Regions from separate parts of the Hahella sp. NBU794 genome, predicted to be linked through region 3. Evidence: predicted binding sites of a transcription regulator. Region 3 holds the regulator's gene; each other region holds the start of a gene.

Region 1 (7,413 bases), 2.6 Mb from region 3:
TGTTCAGGCGCTACTTCCAGTGCGGAGGCGGCGTGCAGATAGATATCCGGCGCAGGCTTGGGGTTCTCAACATCTTCGACGCAGAAACAGTGATCGAAATACGCATGCAGGCCGGTCCGATTGAGTTTGAAGTCCATATCTTCACGCAGGGCGTTGGTCGCCATGGCCTTGGGTAGATGGATCGCCTGTAGTGTTTCTTCTACGTAAGGGACCGTTTTCAGACCAGTGTGCATGGCTTCCCAGAAGCCGGTGCGCAGGCGATGGTGGGTGTCCTCCGGTAACGCCCGCCCCAGTAGGCCGGCGGCGGTGATCAGGTTGGCTTCCGTGGTTTGTCCAGTGAAGTGGGTATGCATTTCCATATGGGACAAATGCAGTCCCTGTTCCGCCAGCAGGCTCATGAATACTTCATTGGTCAGGCGCTCGGTATCCACCAGCACGCCATCGCAGTCAAAAATAACAGCGTCGTACATATACTTCTGCATGCATTGATCCAGGGTGAGTGAGAGGTAGGGTGTTCGGACAGTATACCGGGCGGATGGCCCTAACGGCATTTATACGTGCGTATAGGCGCGCCCAAGAAAAGGTTTCTCCAGCGCGGAGAAACCTTTTGATCAAGAGATGTAGAAATCAGTAACTGGAAACGTCCGAGTGGTCCACCTTACAGCTGGCGGTATTCCAGGCTTCGCCTTTTTTCTCGGACTTGCCGTCGCCTTTGTTCACGCCTTTATATTCCACGCAGATTTTTGGCTTGCCGGATTTGTAGTTTTTGACTTTCAGGTTGCGAATGGTGGCGGTGTCCTTGTAATTGCTGTTGACGCCTGCGAGTCCACTGGACAGCGAGCCTTCAACGATGACGTTGTCCACGATCAAATGCCGGGGGCCGCCATTGTTTTTGCAGTCGCCGCAGGACCGCCATAACTTGCCGTTATCGCCTTTGATGGTGAAGCCGCCAGTGATAATGGTTGTGCTGTTCTTGGAGTTATGCTGGAAGATCTTGTCCGGCTTGCCGCCAGGACCGCCATTCCTGTTGTAAGCCCAGCCGCCAATGATGGTCATGGTCCCGCCTTCCGCCGAGTGAGTGGCGGCGTCTTCACAGATGTCTTCCCAGACTACATTTTCCAGCGTGCAATTGCCGCTGTCGCAGTGAATGCCGTCGGAACCGCCATCAGCGGCGATGCGCAGGTTCTTCACGCTGGCGTTGATCAGAGTAAGCACCGGCGGCTGGTGTTCATCATCGCTGTTGCAGGACAGTCCGATAGTCTTGCCGCCGCAATCCACGCTTTTGTTTTTAATCGTGGCGCCGGCGAAACATTCATCAGCATTGCCGGAACCGCCGGATGGCGTGGCGGACTGTGCGGCGGTGCTGGCGACGGCGCCGTTAGTGTCTGTGTACTTGATCCAGTACCAGTAGGTGGCGCCATTGTTGACCTTGGTGTCGGTGAATGTGCGGTCGGAGCGGGCCAGTCTGGCGATGCGCTGACGGCCAATAGGGTTAGCGTCGGTGTCGCGCATCACCTGCACATTACGCAGGGCGCCGCTGGCGCTCCACGACAACTTCACCCTGCCGTCGTCGCCGTTGGCTTGCAAGGTGACGGTGATTGCGGCTCCTGCGCCGTCACCGGGGCTGGCGACGTTTTCACGAATGGAGCACTCCTTCACCGACTTGGCCGGGTTTGGGTCGACTCCGAAAGTGGCGACGTCACAGGAGAATGCGCCGTTTAGCGATTTATAGACGAATTTACCGGCGGCTCCAAAAGCTACCTGAGTTTGACTGCTGACCATACAGGTTTGACCGCTTTTACAAAGCGTGGCGAAGCCGTCTGGTCTATTGGCGGCGGCCTGAAGACTTGTTGCTGAGGCAAGCAGAGTCAGGCCTAAAGCGAATTTACGAAACATCATGTTCTCCGAATTTATGGTTTTTGTTGACCCTGAAAACGAATGCGCTTGTGTTGTTATTGGCTTATTGGTTTTTATGTGCGGTGCTGGCCTTAACCAGTTCAACTTTGTTTGGCGTAGATTCCCTCCTGTGTAGACTGCCTTTATGAAGCCGACCCGCTCATTGCGTTTGCAGTGAGGCGAGCAGGCTGTCTTCCATTTCTTCAAAGCTCAGCGCTTCAAAATCCGTTAACGCCGCCATTTGCTCTTCGTCGAGATAGGCGGAAGCTTCCTGCAGATAGTCATCCCGATAACGGGTTAGCGCTTTGACTGCTTCATCCGCCATAGCGCGTTTATTGCTCTGGGCGACGGCGTAATCGCGCATGGCGATATTGAATGCTTCTTTGTGGCGGAGTTTGGCGAGGAGCAGCGTGCGCTCCTGCTCGTGACTAAGCGGATTGACTGAGCTTAGACTGTCAGTGACTTCTTTCAGTTGATGTTGTTCAAACTCTGAATTGCGGGTGAGTTCGAACAGGCGTGAACTGTTTGCATCCAGCAGATCGACAATGCGTTGGTCCACCTCGTCCAGCGCCTGGGTGCGCAGCTGGGCGTGCTCTTCAATACTTTCTGGGGCGGAGAAATAGTTCACTGTGGGCAGCGTGGCGAGGCGCTCTCGCTCCAGCAACAGACTTTGCAATTGTTTCTCTGTTGTGGCGTCGAGGGATATTTCGGAAAACAGGACGCGGTATTTTTCGCTGACCGCTTGTTGCAAGCTTGATTCTTCCGCCTCCAGTAGTGGTTGTGCGGCGCTGTGCGTTAGAGATGAGCGTGCGGTTATAGCTGACCCAGAGGTAATGCGTGACGCTGGGTTCTCCGGGGATGCTTGCTGGTTCCGCCGTTCTACGGGATGTTCCAGGTAGGCGTTGAACGCAGCTACGGCCTCCAGGTAGCGAGCGTCTTGCTGCTGTGTATGTTCTTGAAAACGTTTTCTTTCCTGGTCAAATTTTAATTCTAGATTTTTATTTTCAACCCACAGGTAAGTGGCTGCCGCAGCACAGGCGAGCGCGCATGCCGACATGCCTGCTGAGAACCTAGTCATATCCGTGACTCCTGTTTGTCTTGAGGTTGTCGTGATTGTTTATTAATCAGTGGGCGTTAAGCGCATTAAATGTTAGTTAATCTACCTGCGGCGTGAAAACCGGTTAAACGGCATAGACTGGTTGAGTGCTCAGCTGTCTAGCCATGGCAATTGCGAGGTTTTATCTTGAGGAATGGAGCGATTAATGCTCCAGGGACGTGCGAAGAAATCTGGTTACCCGCTCCTCGTACTCTTGTGCCGAGAAGTCATAGAAATCCTGATGATGGGCGCCCACCGCCAGCCAGAGAGATTTGGGCTCTGGGGCATTGGCGAAAAGGCGTTTTGATTCTGGCAATGTTGTGTGTTCATCCTCCGTACCGGCAATGATCAGGACGGGCGCCCGCACACGTTTGATGGCTTCTTCCGGCTTCAACTCATCCAGGCTGACGCCTAAACGCAAAGGAATTTGTGCGGTTAACAATGGCGTCAGCCATTCTCCCAGCACGCCGAGTCGCATAGACAAACGATTGCTGACGGCTTGTTCGATGTTTGGGTAAACGGCTTCCAGAACATAAGCGTCTACAGGCGCGGGCGACTGTCCCAGCAGGCTTGCGGCGCCGCCGAGAGAGACGCCAATAATCGCCACTTTGGCGCACTGGCGTTGCGTGCGCAAATAGGCGACAGCGGATCTGACGTTGTCCGACTCACGGTAGCCAAACGTGATGTGCTCCCCAGGCGTTTCACCATGGGCTTGAAGGTCTATCAGCAATGAGGAGTACCCTGACTTCTGCAGGAACAGGGCGCGCCTGATCATACTGGTGCGGTCTGAGCGTACGCCGTGTAGAAGCAATACGCATTGCTGGCCGATGGCGGGGGCATACCAACCGCTGACGCCGTCAAACTGCACTGCTTGCGCGTTTAGGGAGGCGGGCGGTGAGGGAAGGGGATGATTGACGGAGGCGGATAGCGCGCCACCAGCGGTCCATACCGCCGCGAGACCTAAAACCAGTGCGCCCGTGGCGAAAGCGATACGTTTTTTAAGTTTTTTCATGGGGTTGGAGGACTTCATCATCGCGATAGATATCTACATCGGCGCCGAAACACATATAGCGGGACGGGGACAAGTATGTCGATTTGCGGCCCTTTCGGAAACTGGTTATTTCAGAGTTAGACAATGAGGCGGGGTGAGACGACGCAGCATTGAGCTGCGCCGAGAGAAGGGACGAAGTAAGGAGTTAGCTTTGCAGATTCTCGTAAAGGCCCGTAATTCTCTCCATATTCTTCAGCATGCCTTCCGTCGTGGTGGCGATGATGAAAGGCACAAAGTTCTGGCCTTGCATCAACTGAAACCCTGAGCGAGAGAAGCTCCACTGGGAAATCACTTTGTCCAGGGCGGCGTTGATGTCCTGATTGTTGATTTTCGCCTGACGCAGCTCATGTAACGCCTGATCATATTCCTGCACGGCCTGGGTGAAACTGTCTTGTAGATCCGCCTGCTCCAGATTCCAGCTCAACGCGGAGTAATATAGCGCGATGCGCTGGGACAGCATCCGTTGTCGGCCGGAGAGGTTGATCATTTTGTTCTTGGGACTGCCCGACTGTTGCTCCAGTGACTGTACGATTTTATTGCTGAGCGCGAGAACACGCTCTCCAGCGTTGATCAGCTCAATGGCCTTGTCCTTCGCGGGCTTAGCCGTCGCCAATTGACGAAACCCAGTCCATTCCTTGCGCACGGACTTGAGCTGCCCCGAGATTTGCGGCGACTTGGAATAGGCTTCCAGTTCTCCCAATTGTTGTTCGAATAAGGCGACGCTCTCTGTGAGCTGGCTTGAAGACTTATCTGGTTGAATATCCTGACCCATCAGCAAATATGACTTCACAATTCGCTGACTCAACATACGTTGGCGCCCAGCCTTGTTGATGGCTTCGTCCAGGTCGGTAATGTCTGCGATAACAATGTGGCTCCAGGAGAGTGCAAGCAGGGAGAGAACAAGCAGACTAAAGTTCCTTATATGGCGCATATGCGTTTACCTCATGTGATTCAATCTGGTGCAGTCTAAGTTAAAGCCTATAAATATCAGATGCTTACAGCGCGATAACTGGGTAGGTAGTTAACGCATCGCTGATCTGGCGCAAGTTAGGCGCCAAATGAACCGGAAATTTGTGGGTATGGACAAAGAGCAGTTTTTGAGAATGGCGAAAAGGCTTTTAGAAACAACAAGAAAGAGAGGAGTGGTCGCGTATTTGGATGAGGCGGAAAACTTTTACGCGATGAGCGACGCCTGCTGAATGCGAGAGGGAAAAGAGGCTGGGTAAGTGGGAAAAAAAGAGTGCGGCTTGCGCCGCACTAAACGAAGAAGACGAATAAAACAGGAACTCGGTTTAATAGTTCAATCCTTGCGGATTAGCTTTTCAGACCTGCGTACATGTCGGAAATCTTGCGCATGCTTTTCAGCATGCTTTCAGTGGTCGTTGCGATGACGAAGGGGACGAAATCATGACCGTCCATTTTTTCGAAACCAGAGTGGGAGAATGACCACTGTGAAATAACTTTATCCAGCGCCTTGTTGATATCTTCGCTGTTGGCGTCCGCTTTACGCAGCTCGCTCAAGCCTGCATCGTACTTTTTGACCGCAGCTTTAAAATCGTTTTCCAGGTCGGAAACGCCCAGGTTCCAGCTCATGGCAGAGTAGTACATGGCGATTTTCTGGGACAACATGCCTTGTTCGTTGGAGATATTGATCAAGCGGCCTTTGGTGCTGGCGACTTGTTTTTCCAGATTGCTGGTGACGCCTTGAGTCAGGCTCAACAGTTCTTCACTTTGCTGGATCAGTTTCGTTGCGTTTTCCTGATTGGGCGCGGTGGTGGCCAGTTTACGGAAAGCGGTCCACTCTTTGCGGACGGATTTCAAATCGCGCGCCATTTCGCCTGCTTTCAAATAACCTTCCAAGTCGGACAGTTGAGATTCAAATTGCGCCACACTGTCATGTAATTGAATCGATGATTTGTCAGGAAGAATGTCCTGACCAATCAATAAATATGCTTTAACGATTCTTTGACTCAACATTCTTTGTTGACCCGCGATGTCCAGAGCCTGATCCATGCTCGATATTTCCGCGCGAGCCAGGCCGGCGCCGAATGCGGTAAGTGTGACAAGTAAGAAACAAATCTTTCTGAACGACTGCATTAAAGTTTACCTAGTGCTAAAAATGGCGTGCATATTGAAGGATTTAGATCAAAAATCAAGCGCCAAATGGCTTTTGACATATAAGTAATTTACGAAGTCAATAGATGTTGTTCGTTTCCTATCAAATATATGTGTCAATATGTTTTGTAACAGTGAGTTTAATGCACATTTATGTAACTAAAAGTTGCATTTCAATGAGGAAAAAGAGGCGGGTATATAATTCGTTATACTGTATTATTTTTAATAAATTTTACATTGTTTTTCTTTTACGAATTGTACGTCACGTTTTTATCGCCATGCGTATTCGTAGTTATGTTTGAAAAAACATCAATGGATGGCTGTTATTTTGATTAAAAAAGCGGCCGGACTTTCGCTGGCTTATTCCGCGTATTGGTCTTTAGATGAATAAAATTAGTCCTGATAACAAAACATTATAAAAAATATGAAGGGCGTTTGAGTCGGGTTGACGCTAGCTTCAGTATCCGGTCACGCGCGCGACGGGACGCCTTTTCCCAAAACGAGTAAGAACCAAGGCGAGGCTGCGGTGACTGTCGGCAATAACGAGTTTAAGGAGACGACAAGATGGCCCTGGCGGATATTTTTAAACAGAATGCGAACAAGTCAATTACCGTGACCGGCGCGGAATCCTCAAATATTTCTCACGCTACCTACAGCGTCAAATGCAACAACATCCAACGCAACTGCTATCTGGTGAACCAGCTTGAGCGGGCCAACCTGCAAGAAGGCGCACATGTGGCTGGCGGAAATACGGTCACAGTCGCCACTGCTCACAATGGTAACTGCTATTGGTTGCCATGGCGCGGGTGGCGGGCTGTAGCCGGACAGCTTCAGGGGGCGTGTAACTTCTTCGTCACCGCCAATCTGACCGGGTGCTGCTTTGTTGTATCTGGTAATCAGGTATCTCCCTTTGTCGTCCATATGAACTGCCAGCCAGCTAACGAAGGCTTGGTGAGCTTCCCCAACAGTGGAGATATCAAGGAATATAACTTTGATCTGCAAGCGGCGCAGGATCAGTTCTATGGGCAAGTCACCGAGCAATTGATCACTAACAATGTGATTGCACACGCTGGTCTGCAGATGTTGAAACCAAGTGATTACGGGGCCAAAGCGAGAGAAGGTTACGGGACGCCCACGAGCGTCTTTGGCGTCCGCACAGGGGGGCTGTGGACCTTCTATTACAACGTAGGTAAAGGCGGCGGACCTGGCATTACCCGTGAACTGTTCCCGAATTTCCAACCTCTCTGACAGCGCG
Region 2 (7,413 bases), 1.8 Mb from region 3:
TTTTTTATCGGCGGCGGCAAAGGCCTGAACGTTACAGTGCCATTCAAGGAACAGGCTTGGAATATTGTCAGTGAGCGCTCGCATCGAGCCGAGCTTGCCGGCGCCGTCAATACCTTGCTGCAACGGGACGGACGTCTGTTCGGCGACAATACCGACGGCGAAGGCCTGGTGCGTGATATCTGCGTCAATCAGGGCGTTGCGTTAAGCGGTAAGAAGATTTTGCTGGTCGGCGCCGGCGGAGCGGTGAAAGGCGTTATGGCGCCGTTGCTGGATGAAGGTCCCGCCTCTATCGTGGTCGCTAACCGCACTGTTTCCAAGGCGGAGGATCTGGCGCGTATCTTTGGTCGCAATGGATCGGTCAGTGCTTGTGCGTTCGCGGATTTGCAAGGTCCTTTCGATGTCGTGATTAACGGCACTTCCGCGAGCCTGGCGGGGGATATTCCTCCTCTCCCGGATGCCGTCATCGCGTCTCACACCTTTACCTACGACATGATGTACAGCCTGCGTGACACGGCATTCGTCGCCTGGGCCAAAGCGCGCGGCGCAGGACAATGTTGCGATGGGCTCGGCATGTTGGTGGAGCAGGCGGCGGCGGCCTTTTATCTGTGGCGCGGCGTGCGTCCGGATACCGCTCCGGTGCTGGCTGCGCTCAGACAGGGAGATTAGCGCCACCGCCAACTTTGACTATGCTTAAGCTAATGATTTTAAGTGCTTAGGTTCGCTTTGGGCGAATTCGGGCCAGTTACTTGAGCATCGCGAAGTATGGACGGTCAACATGGATATACTCACCTGGGTGGGACTTTTGTTCGGAATGGGCGTGGTGCTGGGAGCAGTGGCTTCCGGCTCCGGGCTTTGGGACTTCGTCAATGTTCCCGGGTTGATGATAGTGGTCTTCGGCTCTTTCGCCGTCACTTTGGTGAAGTACCGCTGGCGTAACTTTTTTGGCAGCGTGCGGCTTGCCTTCTCCACTACTTTTCTTGAGAAAACCCAGGATCCATGGGACCTGTATCGCGAAGCGCGGCAACTGGCGGATGTCGTGCGCAAGCAGGGACTGTTGGGATTGGATCGGGTTGAAATTACCCATCCGTTTCTACGCAAAGCCGTCGGTCTCGCCGTTGACGGCCATCCCCCGGAATTTATAGAAGAAGTCCTGCTTGAGGACACCCACCAGTTTGTCGAGCGCCTGCAGACAGCGGAAAAGGTGTTTCGCGGTCTGGGTGAGTCGGCGCCGGCGTTGGGCATGCTGGGCACCCTGGTGGGACTGGTGCAGATGCTGAATAACATGCAGGATCCCTCTTCCATCGGACCTGCTATGGCGATCGCCTTGCTCACCACGTTTTACGGCGCCTTTATCGCCCAGATTATTGTTCTGCCCCTGGCGGACAAGCTGCAGCTTAAAACCCAGGATGAAGTCCGTAACCGCATGATCGTGATCAGCGGCATTCTGAGTATGGTGAAGGGGCTGAATCCGCGCATTATCAAAGACGTGTTGGCGTCTTATCTGCCTGAGCTGGACGCCATGGAAGACATCCATGAGTCGGCGTCCGCACAGGAAGAGACATGATCAAGCCGCGCAAGCAATCCGGTGGTTTGCTGCCTGTCGGGGCGCCGGTCTGGATTGTCACCTTCGCTGACCTGATGACGTTGCTGCTGACCTTTTTCATTTTGCTGTTGAGCTTTTCCAGTCTGGATGCGGAGAAATACCGCGCCATCGCCTACTCCATGAGTAAGGCCTTTGGCGTGGCCTGGGTTCCTTCGTCTCAGGGCGCGCCGGATATGTATCCTCTGGGGGGCGATATCACGCCTACCGTGCCCATGGAGCCAGTGATCCGCGATAAGGGCGACACAGAGCAGCCGGCGCCCCAATCCAACGTAGAGCCCAGCCTGGATTTAAGCCAGGAGGTGGTGAGCGAGGCGGCGTATATGGAGAACGACCGCCTGGCCTCGCGCATGATCAGTTTGCTGGAGAATGAAATAGAAGATCAGGCGGTGGCCATCAAGTTTGACGACCAGGGGGTGGTGCTCAGCTTTACCGAGCGCGCCACGTTCGCCTCCGGCAGCGAGGAGTTGAAGTTATATATGCTGCCGGTGCTGATGAAAGTCACTGACGTGCTGGCTGATTGCAAGGGAGACATTCTGGTGACGGGACATACGGATGATCGCCCTATCGACTCAGCGAGATTTCGCTCCAATTGGGATCTATCGGCGGCCAGAGCGGTAAGCGTGGTGCATCGGCTGGTGCTGGATGGACGTCTCGACGCCAGTCGCGTGAGCGCCATCGGGCAGGCGGAGACGCGTCCTCTGGTTCCCAATGACAGCGATGAGCACCGGGCGCAAAACCGACGGGTGGAAATTCATATCGAAAACGCCGAATGCCGCATGAGCTAAGCGCCTACAACCTTCATTATCCGCGCTGGATCGGGGTAGAATGTGCGGCCCGGTAAATAACTATGATAGACAGGTGAATACGATATGAGCGGTCCTTCACAACCGAAGGTAGTGGATGAGGAATGGAGCGATGAACGGGTTCAGGGCTTTTTAGAGCTGAAGCCACGGGATGAATCCGATCCCGATTATCATGTTCTGCGCCAAGCCTATGAATACATGCTGGCTCGCGATTATGCGCGTTTCGTGGCCTATTTCGCGGAAGCTGGCCGCAATATCAATGCGTTGAGTCCAGAAGGCGAAACCATGCTGGATCGCGTTGATGAGCATGCTCGTGGCGCGGAATATGCGCAAATCCTGCGTGACGCCGGTGGTAAAAAAGCGGCTGAGCTGTAAAAAGCAGGCTTAAAAATAAGGGGCGAACTATGTGTCGCCCCAGATGGTTTGCGGTGACAGTAGTCGTCCGACTTACTGTACGTTGATCTCTATCGCTTTCGGCTGCGCCTTTTCCACCTTGTTCAGATGCAAGGTGAGGATGCCGTCCCGGTACTCTGCGCGAATGTTGTTTTCATCCACATTATCCGGCAGTGTGAAGGAGCGTGCGAAGTTTCCGTAAAAGCGTTCTACGCGATGATGCTTCTTGTCGCCTTCTTCCTTCTCCAGCTTGCGCTCGCCCTGAATGGACAGCACGCCTTCGTGGACGGCCACCTTGACGTGACTTTTATCGACGCCAGGCAACTCAGCCTTGATCAAGAACGCTTCTTTGGTCTCCGTGATATCCACGGCAGGAGCCCAGTCGGCTTTGCGGATCACTTCTTTGCCGTTTTCGCTGGTGCGAGCCTGACCCTGCAAAGAGCGGTTATAACGGTCAAGAATATCTTCAAATTCAGAAAACGGGTTCCAACGGGTAATCGCCATAGTTCTATCTCCAAAAAGAGTTTAAGTACAAATCGGTTGGCCTGATGCGACAGGCCCTCTGTAATCATTTACACCTGAAACTGCTGATTGGGGTGACGTCTTGCCCCGGTTACGCTGCGTATCGTGATAATAGAAATAATGGCGTTAAAAATGTTTTCAAGGGGCGCCCTAGTGACAAAAAAATCATATTCTGATTTACGTCAATTTCCACTGCGCCCCTGAAATGTGGCTACTCGCCCCAGTTTTCCTGCAAATGCCGGTCTTTCAATTTGACGTAATTAGCGGCGGTGTACTGGAAAAAATTTTTTTCTTTGTCGCTGAGCGGACGGGCTTGTTTCGCAGGCGCGCCAACGTACAAGTAACCGCTTTCCAGGCGCTTGCCGGGAGGCACAAGCGTACCGGCGGCGATCACCACCTCGCTCTCCACATGGGCTCCGTCCATGATGATGGCGCCCATGCCGACGAGGATGCGGCTCTCAAGCGTGCAGCCATGCAAGATAGCCTTGTGGCCAATAGTGACGTCCTCACCGATCGTCAGTGGATAGCCGTCGGGGTTGAAAGGTCCTGCGTGGGTGATATGCAGCACCGATCCATCCTGCACGCTGGTGCGCGCGCCGATGCGAATCCGGTGCATGTCGCCGCGTATCACGACGGTCGGCCAGACGGAACAGTCGTCGCCCAAGTGGACGTCGCCGATGACGACGGCGGTGGGGTCGATAAAGACGCGCTCTCCCTGCGTCGGGGTGATTCCCTGATAAGTGCGCACAGACATGGTGGACTCCAAGCATCAAAAATCTGAAGCGCCGTAGACGGGTTCAAGGGCCCGAATGGCGGATTGTTACTTTAGCATTGATCGGACTATTCTAAAGCAGGATTCAGCGGCGCATTACTTGAAAGCGGCCCCGCACGCCCACATTTTGTTTGCTCGGGGGCGTTGCGATCAGCAACCCCGGAAGACTCGTCAATTCAGGAATATTTCAATGACCAATCCATTGCTCGCCGATACGGCGTTACCCCCGTTCTCACAGATTCGCGCCGAACATGTCAAAGAGGCGATGGACAAATTACTTGCCGAAAACAGACAGCGCATCGCCGAGCTGGCGTCTCAGCCCAGCTTCAACTGGGATAATCTGGCGCAGCAAATGGATAACATGTCGGACAAGCTGAACCATGTGTGGTCCCCGGTCAGCCATCTGAACAGCGTGCTCAACAGCGAAGCGCTGCGTGAGGCCTACAACGCCTGTATCCCCGAGCTGTCCCGCTACGGTACGGAAATCGGTCAGAACAAGGCGCTGTACGACGCTTATCACGGCATTAAAGAATCTGATGAATTTAGTTCGCTCAGCGAAGCGCAACGTAAATCCATCGACAATACCCTGCGCGACTTTCATCTTGCCGGCGTTGATCTGCCGGAAGACAAGAAAGCGCGCTACATGGAAATTTCGCAGCGTCTGGCGGAGCTGGGCAGCAAGTTCAGCGATAACGTGCTGGACGCCACTCAGGCCTGGACCAAACATGTGACGGATGCCGCTCTGCTCAAAGGCATGCCGGACTCCGCACTGGCTGGCGCGCGCCAGGCCGCCAAGTCCCGTGACAAAGAAGGCTACGTGCTGACGCTGGATTTCCCCAGCTTCTACGCGGTGATGACCTACTGCGAAAATCGCGAATTACGTCAGGAAATGTACGAGGCCTACAACACCCGCGCTTCTGAACAAGGGCCCTATGCCGGTCGCTGGGACAATTCGGAAGTGATGCAGGAGATCCTGGCGCTGCGACTGGAGAAGTCGCGTCTGCTGGGCTTTAACTCCTACGCTGAATACTCCCTGGCCACTAAAATGGCGCGTACGCCGGATGAGGTGCTGGGCTTCCTGAACGAGCTGGCGGAGAAGTCTGTAGCGGTGGCGCGTCAGGAGTTTGCAGAGCTGCAAGCGTTCGCCGCGGAGCAGGGACAGACGGAACTACAGTCCTGGGATGTCAGTTTTTATTCAGAGAAGCTGCGTCGTCACCGTTATTCCGTGTCTCAAGAAGAGCTGAAGCCTTACTTCCCCGCTTCGAAAGTGATCAATGGCATGTTTGCCGTGGTGCAGCGCCTGTTCGGCGTCACACTCGACGAAATTACGGAATTTGATAGCTATCATTCAGACGTGCGCTACTTCAAAGTGCGTCGTGACGGCGAGGAAATCGCCTCTATCTATATGGATTTATTCGCGCGGGAGAACAAGCGCGGCGGGGCCTGGATGGCGGATTACGCCGTACGTCGTCGTTTGGACGACGGCTCTGTGCAGAAACCCGTGGCGTTCATTACTTGTAACTTTGCGCCAGCGACGGAAGAGCATCCCGCCCTGCTGACGCATGATGAAGTCACCACGCTGTTCCACGAATTCGGCCACGCTCTGCATCACATGCTGACCACGGTGGATTGCAACGATGTTTCCGGCATCAATGGCGTGCCTTGGGATGCGGTGGAATTACCCAGTCAGTTCCTGGAAAACTGGTGCTGGGAGGAAGAAGCCCTGGCGCTGATTTCCGGTCATTACCAAAGCGGCGAGCCGCTGCCGAAAGAATTGCTGGAAAAAATGCTGGCGGCGAAAAACTTCCAGTCCGGCATGCTGATGGTGCGCCAGCTTGAGTTCGCTTTGTTTGATTTCCGTCTGCATCATGAATACGACGGGTCGGCGGATTTCGCCGTCCAGCAGGTGCTGGACGAAGTGCGGGATAAAGTCGCAGTGATCAAGCCGCCCGCATTCAATCGTTTCCAGCACAGTTTCAGTCACATTTTTGCTGGCGGATACGCCGCAGGCTATTACAGCTATAAATGGGCGGAAGTGCTGGCGGCGGATGCGTTTTCCTTGTTTGAGGAAAATGGCGTGTTCGATCCAGAAACGGGTCGACGCTTCCTGCATTCGATTTTGGAAAAAGGCGGCAGCCGCGAGCCGATGGATTTATTCATTGAATTCCGCGGGCGTCCGCCGGAAGTGGAAGCGTTGTTGCGTCAAAGCGGCATCGCCGCCTGAGAGAACCAGCAAGGCCTGCGTTGTGGGCCTTGTCGACATTCAGCAATCGTATTTACCTGGTAGTGCATATGGTGAAGCGTTTTATCGCGGGGGCGGTGTGTCCCCGTTGCGGAGAGATGGACAAGATCGTCAGTTACGCTGACGAAGATCAACGGCAAGTGCGTGAATGCGTGGCTTGCGGTTTTTTTGAAAAGCTGCGCGAAGCTGACGGTCCGGCGGAGCTGCAAACCCGCGTCACCCGCCCGAAACAGGCGGAGGCGCAAGTGCAGACGATCAAGTTCTATCCCCGTCCCAAGAAAGAGCAGTAACGACGATATGAGCCTGACGCCTTGTTGTTGAAACCTGTCAGCAACGGGGCTGAAAGCTCATGCGGATGTGATGCTTGTCCAACAGGTTCAGCCAATCCTCGTTCAGAGGACGCCAGCGCTGGGTGTTGGTCTTCGCCAGAAAGGGCGACAGATCCAAATGGTAGAAGTCCGGCAAGCTTACCATCTGGCGTACGGTCAGATGGGTGGCTTGATCCAGTTCATTGGCGAAGGGTTCGCCGATCAGATGATGGGCCAACAGATTGGCCTGAGTGGCCTGCAGATCGCAGATGGGACTGTTGCGCAGGCTGCGATTGTTTTCATAAACCTCCTCCACCAAACGATGGCTTTGATAGGCCATGATCAACAGGCAGTCCAAACCGGTATGACGCAGCACCAGCACGGATGGGTGCGCGAAATAATGGATGGACTTCTCGATGAAGGGCGCGAACAGCTTTTCCGTCTGGCTCGCAGCGGCGCAATGCGCCACGCACTCCACTAAACGCGGGGCGAGTTCGATATAATCGATGACGAAATGAATGAGGTCTTCAACCGGCTGTGATCCGTTCAGTTCAATGACTCGGTGCAGAGAATCCAGTTGCTGGCGAAGCCACTTGGCGTAATTTTGAGTTTTAAGCTCTGCGGCCTTAGCCTGATTGATGATCTCGTATACTGCAGCGAGGCTCATCTATAACGATTTCCCTAAGTGACAACTATAAAAAACTGTTTCAATCCGGACGCATGACTTCAGTGTAGTCAAGGGTTAGCAAAGTGCGTAATACTAATTTGTA
Region 3 (7,413 bases):
CCACCAAAAAACAACAGAATACGCGCCTCAAATGAGACGGCAAGGTAGCTCAGTTGGTTAGAGCACAGCACTCATAATGCTGGGGTCGGCGGTTCAAATCCGCCCCTTGCTACCAAGTTTCGAAAGCCCGCTTTTAAAGCGGGCTTTTTTGTTTCTACCCCCCCCCTATTTCCTGCACCGCCGCCACGCACCCAACGACCAAAACGCATAAAAATAAAGCACATCCACTTTCAGTGTGTACTTTTGTTAATAAAATCAACAAAATAACAAAAAAAATTCTCGGCATACCGTGGATTTTTCGGATAGACGGACTATCCTTAATGGGGTAGCTACATTCGAGGTTAAGACATGTATTATTTTCGCTCCCTTCTTTTGGCGTTATGCGCCACTCTCTGCTTATCAGCAAATGCGGAAGAGGTAACTTTCAATCTGGTTACCGAGAACTTCCCTCCCTACAACATGAGCGTAAATGATGCTGAGTATGAACACAGACCCGAGGATATCACCGGTCTGATTACTGATGTTGTTAAACAGATTTTTACTAAGGCGAAAATCGGTTACACCATGAAGCTGCGTAATTGGAGCTACGCATACAACTACGCTCAGCGCAAAGAGTTCCGAGGAGTATTTGGAACCACTCTCACCGACGCCCGCAAACCGCTTTTCAAATGGGTTGGCCCTATCGCATCAGACGGATGGGTACTGTACGCCAAGGGAGGCTCCACCATTAAAATCAACTCTATTGAAGACGCCAAGAAGTACAAGATAGGCGCGTATAAAGGGGACGTTAGAGAACAGTGGCTTCTTTCCAATGGCTTTGAGACTTCCAGTCTCGACGACGACGCCTTGAACCCCAAAAGACTGCAAAACGGCCAAATCGACCTCTGGATATCCGGCCCCGTATCCGGCCCATACTATGCTGCGAAGAATGGCGTCACCAACATCAAGCCTGTATTCACAGTTAAAGAGACACAGCTCTTCTTAGCGGTTAACAAGGAAACGCCAGATGAGTACGTTAACAAACTGAACGAAGCCCTGGAAAAAATGCGCTCCAGCGGCGAATTAGACAAAATTACCGCCAGATACAGATAGACAACAGAGTCTTACAAAGACTGCGAAGCCCCATTTGACGGGCTTCGCAGAGACTTTCCCGCCCGTTTCTTTTCACTTATCCGGAAAACTACTTATTCGGAAGTCACCTACTCCAGCTGTTTAATAAGCAGCCAGACTATTCGTTAGTCAGAACACTATCCGCCCAGCCGTTTGAGGTGATTTAATGATCGCTAAGAAGCTATTGTTGGTTTCTGTTCTCTTTCTATCCGCCATTGCTCGTGGCGAAACCTTTAACCTGGTCACGGAAAATTTCCCGCCTTTTAATATGGGCGAGGAAGACCACAAGTACGAACACAAAGCTGACGCTATCAGCGGCATCAACGTAGACATTGTAAAAGAGCTCTTCAAACGCTCGGGTTACGACTACCGCATGAAGCTCAGAAACTGGAATTACGCTTACAACTTTGCACAACGCAAGGAATTTCGTGGCGTATTCGGCACTACACTGACTGACGCGCGCAAACCGCTGTTCAAGTGGGTCGGCCCCCTCGCCAAGAATGACTGGGTCTTCTTCGCAAGGAATGACACAACAATCAAAATAAACTCTGTAGAAGACGCCAAGCCCTATTTGATTGGCTGCTACAAGGATGACTCCAGAGCGCAGTTTTTGAAGAACAACGGCTTCAACGCTTCAGAGCTGGAAGATGACAGCCTCAACCCAAAGAGACTGCAGCAAAGACAAGTTGATCTCTGGATCTCCAGCACCGCATCAGGCTATTACTACGCCAAGCTGGCCGGAGTTTCCGACATCAAACCTATCTTTACCATAAGAGACACCAGTTTATATCTGGCGATGAACAAGGACACACCTGACGAAAGCATTGAGCACCTCAACAAAGTGCTCGATAAGATGCGTACTGAAGGCTATTTGGACAAAGTGTACTCAAACTACAAATAGAGAGCTCTACGCCTGGCTTAAGGCGGCTGAAGTCCGCCTTATCCACTCTTCCATTTCCTTGTGAACTTCGTCAGTAGCTCGGCCGCTGGTTTCAATTGGCGCGCCGATTTTCACCTTTATCAAGCCTGGACGCTTGCTAATACTGCCGGCAGGCCAGCAATCTCCAGCGTTGTGCGCTATAGGCAGCAAAGGAACGCCAGCACTGACGGCCAACAAAGCGCCGCCCTTGTTGTATTTACCAACCTGCCGAGGGCGAACGCGTGTCCCCTCAGGATAAATTACAACCCAATACCCTGAGGTCAGACGCTCCTTTCCCTGCTTAAGCAATTGCTTAAGCGCCGCTGACGGCTTACTCCGATCAATGGCGATAGGCTTCAATCTCTTCAGCGCCCAACCAAAAAACGGAACCTTCATCAACTCTTGCTTAAGCACAGTACACTGAGGACGAAATATAACGCCTAGCAAATAAGTCTCCCAAGCGCTCTGATGATTGCTGACAACCACACAGCTCGTCTTTGGAATGTTCTCCAGCCCTTCGATCTCATAACGTATGCCACAGACAACACGCGCCCACCAAAGTGCGAACACATTAAACCGGGAGACGATGTAGTAACGCTTTTCAAAATTGACGTAAGGACCAATCAGCATCCCAACCAAAGATGTGATGATGACGCCCCAAGCATACCCAATGTAAAAAACGAAAGACCGAAATAGCTGAAATGCCTGCACTTTTGCCCGCCTTTTTTCAATGCCCGCAAAGGATATCAACTCCCCGCCCAAAGCTGCAATGAATGTTATCCCTCAACGTCCCAGAAACCCATTGTTTGAGGGATATTGCGACTAAAGTACACCCTCTCAGACAGCCACCCGCTCACCCCTTGATCAATATCAAGACTCCCTTTCGGGAGCTAGATACACTGAGCATGGAGAGAGGGGGGATCCACTTGCCAACAAGTGTGACAGCAGGCGCGCGCGCAAAATCGCTGACAATGATGGTCAAACGCGCGCAGATGTTTTCTTACCTGGTTGGAGACCCAATATGCCAGTTGGAAAGGTTGTCGAACAAGCGAAACAAAATGGGGGTAATGATAGCTGGGTTTATTTGCTCAACTCCCCCCCTAAAGAGTTCTCCAGTGAGAACTGGAGCGCCTTGGACGAGGGAGCCTATGAGGCGGATTATCGCAACAGCTCTCTGGCTCGATATTATGAAGGCGGGTTCGCACTGAGCGTTCAGGCGCCTTGCTTTAATACACTTGTCAGTGCGGAAAATTACACCCGCAGACTCCCATCCATGAATGCTAATTTGCAGAAGTACATCGACTATGTCGTGAAAGAAGTGAGACTACTCAAGCAAAACCTTCCCGCCGGCAGCCAGGTTAAGTACCTGCATTGGTTCGGCGATCTGGTCCGCCAGCTCACTCCCGCAGCGCAGACTCAGGTGATGTATTATTTGGGCAGGGAGTTCAAACTAAACTTCGACGCCGATGCGCGCCATGTTATCGAGCTGGACGCTCGCCCTGACTCCGAGGAAGCGCTAGCCCTGATTAAAGGGTTGGGCTTTAACATTGTCTGCATCAATGATCCTGGTGAATACGCACAGTCCTTCCCTATTGAGAGTCTTAGGGATTGGCTGCAGACCATTCGGGCATTCGACTTCAAAGCCGTTTATCTGCGCCTGAAAGTGACTCCTGCGACCGTCACCGCACTATCCGAGCACCTTGAGGAAATTCTGACAGAGAGACCGCAAGGCATCCTACTCTCCGGCCATAAAATGGAATTCGCCGGCACAGCAGGCCTGGAAGCGGCGCTAAAAGATTTCAAGCGGCGTATTAAGTCCGCATCGTTTATTCCTATCACGCAGGACTTTTTCGCACTACCTTGGACAGGCTTGATTAGCCAGGGAGTCAGCTGTCTACATGGCGTTGGGTTGGGCGCATTTTCTTACACACCACATTACCAGTTGCGCAACGCCACACAGTTGGACGACTACTACAAAACTCTGGACAACAGCGAGCTTCCAGCAAGAGCAATTCGTTACACTCAAACCCAGTTGTAACAAAAGGTGAAAACTATGTAAAAACAAAGGCGAGCGCAGGTTTTCCCTGTAAATTTCCCATTGTAGGGATTTGCTTTTAAATAGCTATTGGCTATCCTAGAAGCCTCTTTAAGCAGTTTCACTCATCCAGCCACGAGGCAACCGATGGAAAGCAAGCATATAGCAACCTCCTCTCCTTTTAGCTTACACAGAGGCTGCCACGAATGTAATTTGAGCAAGCTTTGCATTCCTATCGCGGTCGGGGCTGAAGATATTGATCGCCTGGAAGAAATCATTCGCCAGGGCAAAATGCTCAATCGCGGCGAATATATCTTTGAGCAACACACCCCATTCCGCTCGTGCTTCGCAGTTCGTAGCGGCGCGATCAAAACATTCACCGTATCAGAGGAAGGCGAGGAACAGGTCACTGGTTTCTATCTGCCTGGCGAGATTATCGGTCTGGACAGCGTTAGCATGGAAAAATACTCCTGCTCCGCCGTCGCCCTTGAACGCACCAGCGTATGCGAAATTCCTCTGGAGAAGTTTGAAGACCTTGCCTCAGACATCCCCAGCCTGCAGCACCACTTTTTCTCATTAATGAGCAAAGAGATTCAGGAGAGCAGGCAGCTCACTATGCTATTAAGCAAAAACTCGGCTGAAGAACGCATTGCCTCGCTTCTATTGTCCCTGTCGACACGCTTTAGCCGTCGTCGCCTATCCGGCACAAACTTCAGACTCCCTATGCCACGCAGCGACATAGGCAACTATTTAGGCTTGGCCGTCGAAACTGTCAGCAGGGTCATTACCCGCTTCCAGAACAATGGCATTATTAAGGTCCAAGGAAGGGAAGTTCAGATATTGCAATTGGACGAACTGCAGAAAATTCTTCGCCACGACACCAAGTGTCTGGAGCATCAGAAGGAATCAGCCCTTAACGCTCGTTAACGGGTCTCTTCCAAGCAGTTTTCAGCCGGTTTTACGCCGCCACGCTGCTGACATTGCTCAATCAACGCCGGCAGATAACGACGCCAGGGAAGCTGCTTGACGCCAAAGGTGTTGCGCAGCTTGATACAACCTAACGCGCCATTCGCCGGAAGCGCCACTCCAGGCAACACATCAGCGCCCTTTTTCTCGATCAGGGCCTGCAACATTTCTTCCTGTCCAAATGCCTGCAGCACAATCGCTTTCAACAGTTCATAGTGGGTGACAGCTTCAGCGCCAGCATAATGGTAAACGCCCCACACCGAGATATTACAACTCAGCTGCTTGATAACAGCGTCTACGACTCTCGCCACATCATCCACCGCGACGGGAGTCAGCTGCATATCGGTGCTGGCGTTTAGGCGCTTCCCTGAAGACAGCGCGGAAAGCATGGTCTGCAGCCAGCCTTGAGCGCCAGCCTCCAGCAACCAGCCCACCCTCAAGATCAGATGCTTGCTATAGTTTTCCTGAAGCCATTGTTCGCTCTGCAGCTTTGTCCGCCCATACACGGAAAGAGGACGTCCTTTGTTGGCGGATATATAAGGGTTCTTTTTGACGCCATCGAAAACAAGATGGCTGGAGAGATGAATAATCGGCGCCTTCCATAAAGCCGCCACCTCCGCTACCGCCTCACAAGCGGAGACATTAACCTGATAGGCCAAATCCGGATGCTGCTCCGCCTTGAACAGGTCAGCCATCTCCGCAGCATGAACCACGAAATCCGCAGACGGCATCGCCCTCATTGCTCGCACGATCGCATCATTGGTCATCAGAAACTGCTCGTAGGGAACGCCCTCCACTGCTATGCCGCTCTGCTGTAAACGCTGAGCTATAGCCTTACCTAATGGCGAATCAATTCCCGTCACACAAACAATCACTCATGCACCCCTTAAAATGTGTCTCGTAGCCTTTAGCGCCCCCAGAATGCGGGCCGTCTGAAGATATTATGTTAACAATATTGGCTGCTTGATGGGATTTTCGCAAACCCGATACCCCGGACTCTATCCCCATCATCCAGCTTAACGCTGCGCTTTAACCCCCTTCCGAGCGATTAAGGTATACCCTGGGGACACGCGAGGTCATGCCCGTAAATAAAGTATAGGAGATTGTTGACGCATATCCTGCAACCTCATCAGCGGAAACAGCTCCGCCCCACAGCTCCACCTCCGACCCAATACGCGCTTCTGGAATGTGAGAGATATCCACCGTCAGCATATCCATGGACACCCGCCCGATAATCTTTGTCCGCTTACCGCACACGGCGACAGGCGCACCATTTTGCATTTGTCTTGGATATCCGTCGCCATACCCTACCGCAACCACTCCCATTCTTGTTGGGCCGCTCGCAGTCCAAGCGGCGCCATAGCCAATAGAGTCTCCTGCTTGCAGCTCCCGAGTAGCAATCAAGCGCGACTCAAAGGTCATTACCGGCTTCAAGCCAAAATCCGCCCCGGTCTTATCCGCCATGGGGGAGGCGCCGTACATCGCAATGCCCGGACGCACCCAATCCAAGTGAGTTTCCGGATACTGCAACAAAGCGGCAGAATTAGCCGATGAGTAACTCCAGCCACCCGATCCCGCCGCCTGCATACCAGCTTGAAACGCCCGCCACTGCTCCTGTTGCAGCAAACTATCCAGTTCATCGGCGCATGCGAAGTGAGTCATCAGCCCAATAACAGAAAGCCCAGGAAACTGGCCCAGCATCTCAGCGACGCCAGCCAGTTTATTTAACGGCAAACCCAACCGGTTCATACCTGTATTCAACTTGATCCAGGTTTGCATCCGGGCGGAACCAGGACCTGTTTTACGCAAAGGAGCCACTTCGGACAGCATGTCCAATTGCTCCATATCATGCACAACCCACTCTATATCGCGCCAACGGGTAGAGTCAGCCAGCTCCTCTGAGCTATAAAATCCTTCCAGCACTAATAGCGGCGTCGTAATACCCGCTTCACGCAAACTCACCGCCTCATCGTAACAGGCCACCGCCAGCTTGGGAGCCTCCGCTTTCAGGGCGCGTGCGATTTCCACTGCGCCATGGCCGTATGCATCAGCTTTAATTACCGCCGCACAACGGGCGTTTTTAGCAATGGAATTCAGCAAACGAATATTGTGACGCAAGGCGTCCAGATCAATAAGAGCGCGGGATGGACGCATTACTCGTAGTCTCCCCCGCCATAATCGTGAGCCAAATCTTCAAACCTTGTGAATTTACCCATGAACGCCAAGCGCACCGTTCCGATAGGGCCGTTACGCTGCTTACCGATAATAATTTCCGCAATACCTTTGTCCGGGCTGTCTTCGTGATAGACCTCATCCCGGTAGATGAACATGATCAAGTCAGCGTCCTGCTCAATCGCTCCAGATTCCCGCAAGTCAGAGTTAA
Region 4 (7,413 bases), 2.8 Mb from region 3:
GAACTTATCCAACGCATTATTCTGCAGCAGCGCGCCAAACCGCCCAGCCGCCGCTTTATTATGGGCAATGATCACCAATCCCATGGCCTCGCGATCCAGGCGATGCAGCAGGAACACCTGTCGCTTGCTTTGGAAATGCAGTTCCACCATGCGCAGCAGGCTGCAATGGTCGCCCCATTCAGAGCCCTGCGTCAGGAGCCCGGCGGGTTTGCACCAGATGGAATAAGCGTCATGATCCGCCACCAATGTGGGCTGCGGACTGTTCAACGCGAGAATCTGAGGATCGTAATTCAGCTCCAGCACGTCGCCGACCGCCAATGCAGATTTGGCTCTGCGCAGACGCTTCTGCGGCTTGCCGCCGCGCTTCCACCAGACGGCGCCTTTCAGCATAGCGTCTTTAACCTTCTGCTTCGACAGACCGGTCTGCGCGGCCAGCCAGGTAGACGCATCCGCCACCGCCTCGCCGACAATCAACTTACGACGCCAGCGGCTTTGCGCGTCCACTTCCCCGCCCCCGGAGCGCCATACATTATCTGACGGCATGGTACACCTTGAATCGGCTGTTCTCGAATAGAACCCGCACCGGCCCAACATGGGCTTCAATCCAGTCCGGGTATGGCAGGAAACGGTTCGCCACCAGGGTTAGTGAGCCTCCCGGCTTAAGCACGCGAGCGCAATCGTGCAGAAACTGCTGAGTGATGCGAGTATCTTGCTTCACCCCCTGATGAAACGGCGGGTTAGTGACAATGGCGTCTACGCCGGGCTGCACCTCAGCAAGCCCGTCTGACGCATAGATATTCAGCTCCGCGCTGTTGGCTTCAGCCGTGCGCGTCGCGCTTTTCAGCGCCAGCAGATTGATATCCGTCAGCTCTACCGATGCTTTGGGATAGCGCTTCTTCAAAGTCGTTCCAATAACGCCGCAGCCGCAGCCGAAATCCAGAAAACGCCGCCCGCGCAACTCCGGCAGAGACTCCAGCAGCACTTGCGTTCCCTCATCCAGACGGCCCGCGCTGAAGACTCCCGGCAGCGTGAAGAGTTTCAGGGTGCCTACTTTCTCCTGAGTGAGTTCGTAGGCGCGCCAGAACTCGTCCTGTTGCGGCCGCCAATCATTCGCTGGCGTCAGTTGCCAAACCTGACAATGGCGCGCCGAGTCCACCTTGGTGGCGTCCCAGCCTTCTTTCGCCAGACGCTTGGCGGCGCTCTCCACGCCTTCGCGCTTTTCGCCCACCAGCCAGATATGCTGTGCGTGTTTCAATGCCGGCGCGACAACGGATAGCATCAGATCCAGCATTTCTCTGGCCTTCGGCATAAACAGGGCGATCTGATCCCATTGCGCGTCAGCAGGCAACGCCAGATCCGTAAATAACCGCTCTTCCGCTACGGCGTTCCGGCAGGCGTTCACCGCCGTGTGATCCCAACTCAGAACGCTGACCTCTGCGCCAGTCTGGCGCAGGTCCGCAGCAATGGCGTCTGCGGGCGGCGAGCACAAAAGTATCCGGCCGCTCAAATGCTCACGTTGGCGTAACAGCGCTTGGCTGGGATTGCTTAACTGACTCATGCGGGCCTCGGAATACTGATAACTTCGCCCAATGTGGCGTATTCATCCGCCCCCAGACGGGACAGCGGGTTCACCTGCATTGCGTCCACTTTGTGACGGCCTTTGGCGTCCGTCGTCATCACGCTATCGTCCACAAACAGTTTTTCGATATTGAGCAGCACCATCGCCTGGGGTACGCTGCCCAGCTCCACCACTTCCTGCACCCGGCACCCAAACGCCAACCGACATTCCGCCAATCTGCTCAATTCAAAACCTTCGAAGTCCACCAATGACAGATTAAGCCCTTGCAGCTCGGACTCGCCATAAGGCAGCGTCCGGGACGAGTCCGTCACCGCCTGCGCCATTTCGCGACCAGCGATATGCACCGTGCAGGGCGCGCCAACCTGTAAATTGCTGCGCGTATCTTTCAGCTCTCCGCTGGGCTTTTTACCGATGGAAATGGCGATGGTGGGAGGCGCGCTGGAAATCGCGGTGAAATAGGAGAACGGCGCCAGATTCATACCTCCATCCTCATTGCGGGTCAGCGCCCATGCAATGGGACGAGGGATGATGGTCTGCGTCATCCAATGATAGATTTTGGTCGCTTCTAATTGCTGGAAGTCAATATACATGGGGGACTCTGTCGCGTTGCGGTGGCTTGAGGTTGCTAAAGCCCGCTATTTTAAGCCCGCCAGCCTCTTTTTTCTAACCTTTACGAAGAGTTGGGAAAATAATGTCGCCCCGACAACGGACTATATAAAAAGACCTACCAACACAGATGAAAATGTGATCAGCATCCACTCAATCTTTGTATCTTTGTGTAACACTGTTCAACATTCAGTCAGAACAGCCCGGGCAGCCATGCCTGGAAAGCCCTGACGTTATAAAAACAAATACGTCCATCAACCTGTCGCGCCGGGAATCTATAAAGTTATAACAAACCCTGGCGCCGGGGCCTGCATGAATGCTGTCGCAGACCCAAGGGCAAAGAGGCGCCACAATGAGCATATCCCCAACGCTATCGTCGATGCTGTTTATCGTCTTGTTGAGTCTGACCAAGCCGTCCTTTGCGGTGACGCTGCAAGGCGTGGAAGTTCCTGAGTCCCTGCCGCCGGAGGGCGATCGCCCTTCACTTTCCTTGAATGGAGCCGCTACGCGCCGCTTTCTGGTCTTTGTCGATGTTTATGTCGGCGCCTTATATGTGGAGCGCACGACTCACGAAGCGCCAGCTCTGCTTGCCGATGAAGGTTACCGGCGCATGGAGTTCACCATGCTGCGAGACGTGCGCGGCCGCAAGATCGCAGACGCCTTTTACGAAGGCATGCGTCTGAATATCAGCAAGCAGCAGGCGGAGGACATCCGTGTGGAGATCGAGCAGATGGTGCATATGTTCGATCAAAAGCTGGAAAAAGGAGACACCGCCGTCGTGGAATATATCCCCGGCGTCGGGGCGCAAGTCTGGCTGGACGGGCATGACCGCGGCGTCATTCCAGGCAAGAAGCTGTTCGACGCCATTCTGTCCATCTGGATTGGCGACTACCCGGTCAGTCAGGACTTCAAAGCCGGCATCCTGGGGGCGCCGCAACAATCGGCGAGTCGAATGGCTGACCGGAATTGACCCCGGTCAATATAAGCGTTACCAGGGAGATGGCCGCCGGGAGAGGTTGACCTGAGTCAAACTCGCCATGGCGGACCCTCGCCATAATCCAACTAAAGATCACGTTATTATCGATCAGCCAAGTTGGAGATCCATTATGTACATCGACGAAACCATCATCGCGGGTTTACTGGTAGTAGGCATGACCATCGCATTCTTCGGCGGCGTCTATGTCGTGCTGAAAAAAGAAAACGACAAGCATCAGAAACATCATTGATTACAGGCTTTGTCGCCATCCTGGCGTCAGTAGTCCTGCTTCCACTGTAGTTCGACTCCGCCAAAGCCGGACTGTCCGCCAGTGGTCGTCTCCAGGTTGAGGTTGGGGTTCAACTCCACCTCGACGGAGCCTTTCCACGGCTGCGCTGGATCTGGGGTTCGCTCCAGCTCCAGATAGACGCGTTCAGTCAGATATTTGCCCACGCCGACGGACACGCCGCTGCCGTTATCGGTTTCCTGTGTGTCGACGGACAGCGTGTCGACCCCCAGCAAATCGCGGGTGGTGGCGATGGGATCAAAGAAACTGCCGCCTTCCCCACGCAGCGTCTGCACCGCCGCCGCCAGGCGATACGCCTGAATCGGCGTGATGTTGCGCACGGACTTGCCGAACATGAGCTGCGACAGGATTTCATCTTCCGGTAAGGGCGGGTTCGAGCTCAGATTCACCTTCAGCGACGCCAGCGACCCGGACAGTTCCGCACGATATTCCGTGTCCTTGCTGGTGTAGACGCCCACGATAAACATGGTGAAGCTGTCGTTCTCAAACAACACCTCCCCTTCCTGCAGATCGAATTTCTTACCGAAGACCTCAAAGGTGCCGCGCAGGGTTTCAAAGTTGCCGCGATAGGAGGCGGACTCCAGGGGCCCTTTGGCGAACACCCGGCCTTTCAGTTCCGCTTCCAAGCCACGCCCACGTAAAAAAGCCTGTTGATTAACGACCAGACGAATATCCAGAGCGACCTTGGGCAAAGGCAGGATGCTGTCTTCCTCCAGCACTTCTTTAGCCACCTCGCGTACTTCAATCTCCGGAATATCACGGCCCAGCGCCGCGTCCAGCATCATCGCGAACGGCAACACTTCCACTTTTCCGCTAAGCAGCAGGTTTTTGAAGTCTCCTTCCAGCGTCAGCTTCCCGGATACCGCCCCTTCCATATCGGAGCGACGCAGAATACTGGCGTTGGTGGCGACCAGCTGCAGTTCTATCGGCTTGTCGTCACTTTCTTCACCGCCCTTCAGTTCACTCCAGTCCACATGGCCAAGCAGCTCCAGCTTGCCGGAGCCGCCATCGCTGGCGGAGCTGTCGCTCATGGTCATTTTCCGGCCGGAAAACGCCAGATTGGCCTGAGCGTCTTTAAATAAAGTGCTGGTGATGCGGTTTTCGTAAAAACCATCCTGCAGTTTCAAATCGCCATTTAACAGAGGATCGCCAAGAACGCCTTGCGCAGACAGGTTCAGATTCAGGTCGCCGGAGAAGCGGTGAATATCCGGGTCCAGCAGAAAATTGAGCCAACGTGTCTCCAGGTTACCGGCCACCGCCACATCCAGCGGAATCTTACGCACATCCAGCTCGCCCTGCAGTTGGTTGAAGAAATCCAGATATGTGCGCGCGTTAATATCCAGCTTCACTCTGCCGGTCTGCGTATCGTCTTTCTTGATCACTGTCACCAGCGACAAGGTTTCGTTTTCCTGTGTGGCGATATCAGTATGCAACTGCAACGGATATTTTTGCTTTCGTCCTTTGTCGTCCATCCCTTCGATTTCTGTGGCGTAGGCGACATAACCGTCCACTTTGGGTTGCTGCAGCGAACCCTGCAATCGCAAATCCGTATTCAACACCCCATGCTGCATTTGCCATCCCAACGCCTGCAAACTCTTCGTGTTCACACCGGAGCCGTTCAGCGAGACGTCAAACCCGGTGGGTCGCCACCAGCCAGACAGATCGATACGCCCGGCATCACCCAGATTCGCGGTCAAGGAGGAAACATCCACCCCCTGCGTTCCGCCCTCGCCTTCGCCAGTCACCTCAAACGGCAAGGTCGAATAGCGACCCGCGGTGTGCAGGCGTCCACTGACTTTGGGATCGGTAAACGCGCCTTCCACGTGTAAATCTGCGTCCAGGTCGCCGCTCAGTTCAGGCGGCAACGCCACATCCGCCAATGCAGCCAGTGAATACGGCAGTTTATGCGCCACTACATCCAGATTAAGCGTACTTTTGGCGATATTGACCCGCCCGGAGCCTTCCAGCGTGGCCAGCTCGGCCTGGCTTGCGGCCGCATCGCTATCTTTAGGTTGCGCGCGGGGCAATTCGGCGCGAAATGAGCGGAAGTTCAATACATCGGGAGAGCCGGACAGGTTCGCACTCACCGCAAAGGCTTGCGATTTGAAGCTGCCCGCCGCCTGCGCCACGCCGGAGAACTCCGGCTTGGTGAACTTGCCTTTCACTTTGGCGTCGACGCCAACCAGTGTGGGTCCCAGTTCAGGCGGCAGCTCGATTTCCAGTTTACTAAGCAGGTCCAGCGGGATTTTGCCGCCCTTGGCGCTCAGGTCGAGAAGAGATTTGCTCCAGTCGATCTTGCCTGCAGCCGTCACCCAGGCCTCCCCAGTGTTGACGCGGGCGTCGCGCAGCGTGACGGAGTCTATGCCGCCTTTCACGCCGCCCTGCACCGTAAAAGGCAAATCCAGGTAGGAGCCGCGAGCAGACACCCGCCCTTCATAGCTGGGCGACACATAGGGGCCGGTCACAGTGACGTCGCTCGCTTCCGCGAACAGCTCCAGCCCTTCCGGCGGCGCAATATCCAACAAACTCAGATAGCTTAACGGCGTCTGCGCCCGGGTGACGCGAATATTCAGTAATTCCGCCGCGAGGTCCACCGTTCCGCTGGCCTGCGCCTGCAACTCGTCCAGGCTGGCGGTGAGGGAGTCGATGACAATCTTTTCTTTGCCGCCACTGCCGCGCACGGAGGCGATCAAGGGCTTGCCGCTAAAGTTGGTGCGCACGCTGGCGCTACCCGAGGCTTGCGGGTCATTCAGTGAGCCCGTCGCACGTAGACTGGCGCTGGCGTTACCGGTGCTGAAATCTTTGGTCCAGGGCGCCAGCACATCCAGCGGAAAGCGATCGATGTCCACCTGCGCGTCCAGCTCTTCATCCGTCACCCGCCCGCGAACCTTTTGCAGGCGCTGATCAATATAGATATCCAGTCCTGCGGTTTGCACCAGAAACGCATCCAGATTCACATCCACTTTTCCGGATGCGTGCAAGCTGTGGCCGAACAACGGGGCTTTCAGTTGTTGCAGATCGATGCCGTAAGTCGGACCGCCCTGTGCGCCGCTGGTCGCCTGATCTGAGGGTTCGGACTGCGCCACCACAGCTTTCAATTCCACATCCAGCGCCTGCCAGGCGGGCATTTTCGCCAATCCGCCCAGCCAGCCGCCAGCCGGCTCATTCAACATTGCGGTCAATGTCAGCCGTTTCTGTTCATCCCATTGCGTGGCGACCGCAATCTGCGCGGGCTTTTCCTCAAGCGTCCCGGCGTTCAGCTCTAACGTTAGGGGAACATCCGTCCAGTACAGTGTGCCGGAACCATGAATCTTCGCAGCGGGAATATCTTCCATGCCCGGCGCTTTTACTTTCAGACGCAGCAGCGACAATTCATCCAGCGCCACCGGCCACATTGCCGTAGTTCCAGACTCCGGCGGAGCCTCTTCTTCCTCGCTGGACTCTGGCAGCGTGTCCACCAGGTTGATGTACAAATCATCCGCCGACAGATTGTCCACGTGCACCCGCTGGGCGAACAGACTGTTGATGTCTACCTGCAGATCCAGGGCCCGCGCCCGCACCAGTTGCTTATCGTTGAGATAGACTTCCAGCAGCCCAAAACTCCAGTGACCAAGGTCCGGGCTACCAACGTCTTCGACTTCAATTCGAATGGGAGAGCCTTTCAACGCCAGCGGCAGGCCTTTACCCAGCAGCCAGACGCGCCCGCTTTCGCTGCCGACGAAAGTCACCGCCAGCAGCAGCATGAATACAATCAGACTCATGATCAGGGAGAAAAAATGAGCCGGCCAACGCACCCACCATTTGCGCAGCATCAGAAGGCCTGCCCTATGCTGATGTACAACTGAAAGTTGTCATCCACTCCATCCCTGGGACTGAGAGGTACGCCAACGTCAAAACGGATGGGCGCGAAGAAAGTGAAGTAGCGCAAGCCGATTCCCGTTCCCC

Evidence for each region. Region 3 encodes FNR, which switches genes on or off when oxygen is low (the NO sensors DNR and NnrR bind a similar motif). Its sites were predicted from a motif close to TTGATNTANATCAA; they were not measured.
Region 1: the regulator FNR is predicted to act here: its motif matches at 5,076-5,089, upstream of ACQYWX_RS03435 (type IV pili methyl-accepting chemotaxis transducer N-terminal domain-containing protein).
Region 2: the regulator FNR is predicted to act here: its motif matches at 3,494-3,507, upstream of ACQYWX_RS00215 (Hsp20/alpha crystallin family protein).
Region 4: the regulator FNR is predicted to act here: its motif matches at 3,202-3,215, upstream of ccoM (cytochrome c oxidase subunit CcoM).

Annotation. Positions count from the first base shown of each region.
Region 1 is NZ_CP192738.1:757,693-765,105, forward strand. Features, by position in the region: gene ACQYWX_RS03415 (HAD family hydrolase) at 1-482, opposite strand, end outside; gene ACQYWX_RS03420 (pectate lyase) at 628-1,899, opposite strand; gene ACQYWX_RS03425 (hypothetical protein) at 2,057-2,974, opposite strand; gene ACQYWX_RS03430 (alpha/beta hydrolase) at 3,156-4,004, opposite strand; gene ACQYWX_RS03435 (type IV pili methyl-accepting chemotaxis transducer N-terminal domain-containing protein) at 4,189-4,974, opposite strand; gene ACQYWX_RS03440 (type IV pili methyl-accepting chemotaxis transducer N-terminal domain-containing protein) at 5,358-6,056, opposite strand; gene ACQYWX_RS03445 (hypothetical protein) at 6,723-7,406, shown strand.
Region 2 is NZ_CP192738.1:44,056-51,468, forward strand. Features, by position in the region: gene aroE (shikimate dehydrogenase) at 1-666, shown strand, start outside; gene ACQYWX_RS00200 (motility protein A) at 776-1,564, shown strand; gene ACQYWX_RS00205 (flagellar motor protein MotB) at 1,561-2,388, shown strand; gene ACQYWX_RS00210 (PA4642 family protein) at 2,473-2,781, shown strand; gene ACQYWX_RS00215 (Hsp20/alpha crystallin family protein) at 2,854-3,303, opposite strand; gene ACQYWX_RS00220 (gamma carbonic anhydrase family protein) at 3,533-4,075, opposite strand; gene prlC (oligopeptidase A) at 4,284-6,317, shown strand; gene ACQYWX_RS00230 (YheV family putative zinc ribbon protein) at 6,347-6,625, shown strand; gene ACQYWX_RS00235 (hypothetical protein) at 6,663-7,310, opposite strand; gene ACQYWX_RS00240 (MATE family efflux transporter) at 7,404-7,413, opposite strand, start outside.
Region 3 is NZ_CP192738.1:5,153,033-5,160,445, forward strand. Features, by position in the region: tRNA gene ACQYWX_RS22495 (tRNA-Met) at 39-115, shown strand; gene ACQYWX_RS22500 (substrate-binding periplasmic protein) at 349-1,092, shown strand; gene ACQYWX_RS22505 (substrate-binding periplasmic protein) at 1,277-2,011, shown strand; gene ACQYWX_RS22510 (lysophospholipid acyltransferase family protein) at 2,018-2,740, opposite strand; gene ACQYWX_RS22515 (hypothetical protein) at 3,051-4,067, shown strand; gene fnr (fumarate/nitrate reduction transcriptional regulator Fnr) at 4,212-4,991, shown strand; gene ACQYWX_RS22525 (sugar nucleotide-binding protein) at 4,988-5,905, opposite strand; gene alr (alanine racemase) at 6,060-7,184, opposite strand; gene dnaB (replicative DNA helicase) at 7,184-7,413, opposite strand, start outside.
Region 4 is NZ_CP192738.1:2,330,631-2,338,043, reverse strand. Features, by position in the region: gene ACQYWX_RS10450 (RluA family pseudouridine synthase) at 1-543, opposite strand, end outside; gene ACQYWX_RS10445 (methyltransferase) at 530-1,558, opposite strand; gene ACQYWX_RS10440 (flavin reductase family protein) at 1,555-2,169, opposite strand; gene ACQYWX_RS10435 (chalcone isomerase family protein) at 2,538-3,155, shown strand; gene ccoM (cytochrome c oxidase subunit CcoM) at 3,292-3,411, shown strand; gene ACQYWX_RS10425 (translocation/assembly module TamB domain-containing protein) at 3,438-7,280, opposite strand; gene ACQYWX_RS10420 (autotransporter assembly complex protein TamA) at 7,280-7,413, opposite strand, start outside.